One region of the uncultured Acetatifactor sp. genome, then DNA from elsewhere that is predicted to be linked to it. Evidence: predicted binding sites of a transcription regulator. Region 1 holds the regulator's gene; the other holds the start of a gene.
What was found. The regulator HrcA, encoded in region 1, represses chaperone genes, less so after heat shock. The targets are predictions, from matches to a motif close to TGTTAGCACTCNNNNNNNNNGAGTGCTAACA.
Positions count from the first base shown of each region.

Region 1 (3,120 bases):
GCTGATCGCCGCCGTGTTCCCCGGTACCTCCCGCTCCGGCGCCACGATCGTGGGCGCCCTGCTCATCGGCGTGTCCAGGACGGTGGCGGCAGAGTACACCTTCTTCCTGGCCATTCCGGTGATGTTCGGGGCCAGCCTCCTGAAGGTGGTGAAATTCGGCTTCGCGTTCACCTCCATGGAACTGACGCTGCTGATCGTGGGGACAGTGGTGTCCTTCATCGTGTCCCTGTTCGTGCTCCGGTTCCTGATGGGATACATCAAGAAGCACGACTTCAAGGTCTTCGGCTGGTACCGCATCGCGCTGGGGGCGGTGGTGCTGCTGTACTTCGGGCTGGCGGCGTAAAATCAAAGGAGGAACCTCCGGCCATTTGGCGATTCTGCGGGCAGAGGCAGGAAAAACATGGGAATCCTGCACAAATACCACAGGCCTGACATCATGGGCCGGAGGCAGACCGCGTATTTCTGCATGATCCCCGGGCCGTTTCCCCGGAATATTCAGCAGTGTCACGGAGCCGGGAGAGGCGTATCGGAGAAAAATGAACACTATATAGTTGACTTTTTTTGCAAAAAGGAATACAATACAGCAGGGTAGGCGGGACGGCAGGGCCGTTCCACGCCTGTTTCCAGCAACGGAACATAGATATGAGAGAAAGGAAGTGGACAATCATGGCAGGAAGAAAATCGACGAAAACTGCAGCAAAGACTACGGAAACAGTAGTGGCGGAAGCTATCGAACCCAAGGCAGAAGAGATAAAGACAGAAGAAATAGCAGAAACCAAGGCAACAGAGCCCCAGGAGGAGCCCAGGAAGGCCCCCGCGAAGAAGACCGCGGGCAGGCCTGCAAAGACGGCCAGGGCAGCCAAGACGGAGGCACCTGCGGAGGAGGCGCCCAAGGCCGCGAAAGCCGCCGAAAAGAAGACGGCGCCCAAGGCTGCGGCGAAGAAGGCTGTGGAGAGCGTCCTCCACATCCAGTACGCAGGCAGGTCCTACTCACAGGAAGATCTGCTGAAGATTGCCAGGGATGTATGGAAATACGACCTGAAGCGCAAGGTGGGCGAGTTAGAGAGCGTGGAGATGTACGTGAAGCCGGAGGAGAACAAGGTCTACTATGTGATGAACGGCGAAGTCTCCGGCTGCTTCGACATCTGAAGCCCATACGGAAAACGGATGCGGAAAACAGGATTCTTGCTTGGCGAGGATTCTGTTTTTTGTATGCGCAGGCTATTTAGATTTTTTTTAGAATTATTTTTGAGGAAATCGGTTGACAATGGATAGGGTAAGTGCTATTTTATGGTTAGTAGATGTTAGCACTCCCCTTAAATGAGTGCTAATAACAGAAAGGGAGGCAGCTTGGATGGAGCTGGATGAGAGAAAAAAGAAAATCCTGCAGGCAGTCATCCGCAATTACCTGGAGACAGGGGAGCCGGTTGGCAGCAGAACCATTTCCAAGTACACCGACCTGAACTTAAGCTCTGCCACCATCCGCAACGAGATGGCCGACCTGGAGGAGATGGGATACATTTTCCAGCCCCATACCTCCGCGGGCAGGATTCCTTCAGACAAGGGCTACCGCCTCTACGTGGACGCCATGATGGAGGAGAAGGAGCGGGAAGTGGTGGAGATGCGGGATATGCTGGTGGAGCGCCAGGACAAGATGGAGACGCTCCTGAAGCAGATGGCCAGGGTGCTGGCGCAGAACACCCAGTACGCCACCATGATCTCCGCCCCCCAGACCAAGCGAAGCAAGCTGAAGTTCATCCAGCTTTCCCGGGTGGACGCGGGGCAGATCCTGGCGGTAATCGTCATCCAGGGGAATGTGATCAAGAACAACATCCTGTCCGTGGAGGAGGAGCTGGACGACGAAACCCTGCTGAAGCTGAACATCCTGCTGAACACCTACTTAAACGGCCTGTCCATCGATGAGATCAACCTGGCCATGATAGCCGTCATGAAGCAGCAGGCGGGCATCCACAGCGCCATCGTCAGCGAGGTCATCGACGCGGTGGCGGAGGCCATCAGGGCGGAGGAGGACCTGGAGATCTACACCAGCGGCACCAACAATATCTTCCGCTACCCGGAGCTGGCCGACCAGCAGAAGGCCAGCGAGCTGATCAACACCTTTGAGGAAAAGCAGCTCCTGGGAGAGCTCCTCCAGGAGGCCCACGCCCAGGGCGAGGAGACGGGCATCCAGGTGTACATCGGCGCGGAGACCCAGGTGCAGAGCATGAAGGACTGCAGCGTGGTCACCGCCACCTATGAATTGGGCGGCGGCATGAAGGGAACAATCGGTATCGTAGGGCCAAAGCGGATGGATTACGACAAGGTCGTAGGGACGCTTCGGGCCATACAGACACAGCTTGACGAGCTATATGGGAAGAAAGGATAGGGCATATAGAAGCTGATAGAAGCAAGACAGAAGTGAAATGGCAGTAAAATAGCGGCAAAAGGAATGGAGGTTGACAATCGGGGATATGGCAGAGCAGGAAAAGGATATGGAGATAGAAAAGGATCAGGAAGCCCCCGGGACGGAGGACAGGGCGGAAGAGTGCGCTGAGGCGCCGGAGCCCGAAAAGGGGCAGCAGGCCGGGGAGGCCGGGCAGGAGGAGACGGCGGACGAGGCCGGGGAAGAGAGCGAGGCGGCTCCGGAGGGAGTAGATCCCAAGACCTGGGCGGAGAAGCGTGCGGCCAGGAAGCAGGCCAAGCTGGACAAGAAAGCCCAGGGCTATAAGGATCAGATTGAACAGCTGGAGGACAAGGTGAAGCGCCAGCTGGCGGAATTTGAGAACTTCCGCAACCGGACGGAGAAGGAGAAGCACGCCATGTTCGAGACCGGCGCCAGGAGCGTCATCGAGAAGATGCTCCCGGTGGTGGACAATTTCGAGAGAGGTCTGGCCACGGTGCCCGAGGACAGGAAGGAGGATCCCTTCGTGGACGGCATGAACCGGATCTACAAACAGCTCATGACGGAGCTGGAGAATATCGGCGTGAAGCCCATCCAGGCCCTGGGGCAGGAGTTCGACCCCAACCTCCACAACGCGGTGATGCAGGTGGAGAGCGAGGAGTACGAATCCGGCACGGTGGCCCAGGAGCTGCAGAAGGGGTACACCTACCGCGACAGCG
Region 1 covers NZ_CAPDXS010000007.1:34,168-37,287, forward strand. Annotated here, with positions in the region: gene Q2B33_RS02135 (undecaprenyl-diphosphate phosphatase) at 1-343, shown strand, start outside; gene Q2B33_RS02140 (DUF6465 family protein) at 667-1,149, shown strand; gene hrcA (heat-inducible transcriptional repressor HrcA) at 1,355-2,386, shown strand; gene grpE (nucleotide exchange factor GrpE) at 2,472-3,120, shown strand, end outside.

Region 2 (3,120 bases), on a different contig from region 1:
TTGGCGATTGCGGCATTGTCTTCCTGCGGGGATGAAAACGGCGCAAAGGTGGTGTTCACCACCGGCATGGGCCAGGATGAGGTGTTCCGCATCGGCAGCGGGGTCTGTACCGTGCCGGAGATGATGGTGTATCTCACCAATACCCAGAACCAGTATGAGAGCGTCTATGGCCAGGAGGTGTGGAACATTTCCGTGGGGGGCGTGACCATGGAGGAGAATGTGAAGGATACGGTGCTGGCCAAGCTGGCCCAGATCAAGACCATGTACCTTTTGGCCCAGGACAGGGGGGTAGCCCTGGACGAGGCGGAGGCCGGCCGGGTGCAGCAGGCTGCTGCGGAGTATTTCGGATCCCTGAGCCGGCGGGAGGCGGAGCTCATGGGAGTGGAGGAGAAGACCATAGAGAAGCTCTATGAGGAGTACGCTCTGGCGGACAAGGTATATCGCTATATCATACAGGACGTGAATCCGGAAATCAGCGACGACGAGGCCCGCACCATCACGGTGCAGCATATCCTGCTGCGCACGTCCACGGTGGACGGGGCGGGGAACAGGGTGGACTATTCCGAGGAGCGCAGGCAGGAGGCCTACAGGAGCGCCGCTGAAATCCGCAGACAGGCAGTGCAGGAGGAGCAGGATTTCGTGGATCTGGCCACCCGCTACAGCGAGGACGATGTCATCAGCTGCTCCTTCGGCAAGGGGGAGATGGACATCGCCTTTGAGGAGGCCGCCTTCGCCCTGGAGACCGGGGAGGTGAGCCAGGTGGTGGAGACGGAATCCGGCTATGAGATCATCAAATGCCTCAGCACCTTCGACAGGGAGCAGACGGACCTGAACAAGCTGCAGATCGTGGAGGAGCGGCGCAGGGAGGTCTTCGGGCAGGAGTACGACGCCTTTGTGGAGACACTGGCCCGTCAGCTGAATGAGAAGGTCTGGGAGGAAATCGCGCTGCTCCGTGACGAAGAGGTGGAGACCACGGGGTTCTTCGATGTCTATGCAAAGTATTTTCCGGATTGATGCCTACTACAGCAGGGGCGTTTCCATAGTTTAGAAAAATTTTAGAAAGTGGGAAATCCAGTGTTTTCGGGCTTTCACGGCATGTTATTAGCACTCGATTAAAATGAGTGCTAATTTTGTCTTGACTTTTGGACAAGTCCGTCTTAAACTAAGTCTCAGGATTTGCGTTTACTGTTTTTTCATAAAAAATGGAAGAAAGGGATGTTGTAACATGGCAGCGAAGAGCGGTAATTTATCAATCAACAGCGAGAACATTTTTCCGATTATCAAAAAGTGGCTGTATAACGACCACGACATCTTTTACAGGGAGCTGATCTCCAACGGCTGCGATGCCGTGACGAAGCTGAAAAAACTGGACATGATGGGCGAGTATACCCTGCCGGAGGGATATAAGGCGAGGATAGACGTCATCGTCAATCCGGAGAAGAAGACCCTGACCTTCACGGACAATGGTTTAGGGATGACCGCGGACGAGGTGGAGGAGTACATCAACCAGATTGCTTTCTCCGGCGCATCCGACTTCATAGAGAAATATAAGGATAAGAGCAACGCGGATCAGATCATCGGCCATTTCGGACTGGGCTTCTACTCCGCCTTCATGGTGGCGGATGAAGTGCATATCGACACCCTGTCCTATCAGGAGGGCGCCAAGGCTGTCCACTGGGAGTGCGACGGCGGTACGGAATTCTCCATGGAGGAGGGGGACAGGACTGAGGTGGGCACTACCATCACCCTGTTCCTCAACGAGGACTGCCTGGAGTTCTGCAACGAGTACAAGGCCCGGGAGGTGCTGAAGAAGTACTGCTCCTTCATGCCCACGGAGATCTACCTGTCCAAGGCGGACACCAAGGAGACCCAGATCATCAAGGAGGACGAGAAGCGTGAGGACGATGAAGTCCTGGAGGTGATCGAGCCCGAGAAGAAGGAGAAGAAAAAGAAGGAAAAGAAAGAGAAAAAGGAGGAGGCCGGGGAGGCGGAATCCGATGGCGAGGCAGAGGAAGAGGAGGAAGAGCCGGAAGAAGAGCCCGTCAAGCTGAAAATCAAAAAGCGCCCGGAGCTTTTGAACGAGACTACGCCTCTGTGGGCGAAGCGTGCCAACGACTGCACCAAGGAGGAGTACCTGGAGTTCTACCGCAAGGTGTTCCATGACTATAAGGAGCCCCTGTTCTGGATCCACCTGAACATGGACTATCCCTTCAACTTAAAGGGCATCCTGTACTTCCCGAAGATCAACATGGAGTACGAGTCCATCGAGGGGACGATTAAGCTGTACAACAACCAGGTCTTCATCGCCGACAATATCAAGGAGGTCATCCCGGAGTTCCTGATGCTGCTCAAAGGCGTCATCGACTGTCCCGACCTGCCCCTGAACGTGTCCAGGAGCGCATTGCAGAACGACGGCTTCGTGAAGAAGATTTCCGAGTACATCTCCAAGAAGGTGGCGGACAAGCTGTCCGGCATGTGCAAGACGGAGAAGGAGGAGTACGACAAATACTGGGACGACATCAGCCCCTTCATCAAGTTCGGCTGCCTGAAGGACGACAAGTTCTGCGAGAGGATGAACGACTACATCCTGTTCAAGAACCTGGAGGGCAAGTACCTGACCCTGCCGGAGTGCCTGGAGGTGAAGCCTACGGACACTGGGGACGGCGCAGCAGAGGGCGCGGACAAAGAGGCTGCTGACGGCGAAGCGGTGAAAGAGGCTGGCGGCGCGGTGGATGAGAACGGCGAGAAAGTGGAGGCCGAGGTGGTCACCGACGAGGATGACCAGGCGAAGGACGGCGAGGAGGCCGAGGAGAAGAAAGAGAAGACCATCTACTACGTCACAGACGAGCAGCAGCAGGGCCAGTATATCAAGATGTTCAGGGACAACGGCATGGATGCCGTCATCCTGACCCACAATATCGACCAGCCTTTCATCCAGCAGTTGGAGTCCAAGAATGAGGGCGTGAAGTTCCAGAGGATCGATGCGGACGTGACGGATGCATTGAAGTCCGAGACCGATGAAGAGGCCGCCAAGGAGCTGGAGGAAGAGGCAAAGGCTCTGGGAGAGATTATGAAGAAAGTCCTGGAGAATGATAAACTCGTAGTCAAGGTGGAGAAGCT
Region 2 covers NZ_CAPDXS010000027.1:29,544-32,663, forward strand. Annotated here, with positions in the region: gene Q2B33_RS06620 (peptidylprolyl isomerase) at 1-1,014, shown strand; gene htpG (molecular chaperone HtpG) at 1,226-3,120, shown strand, end outside.
Region 2: htpG (molecular chaperone HtpG) is a predicted target of HrcA. The motif match lies at 1,100-1,130, and genes of this name have one in related genera.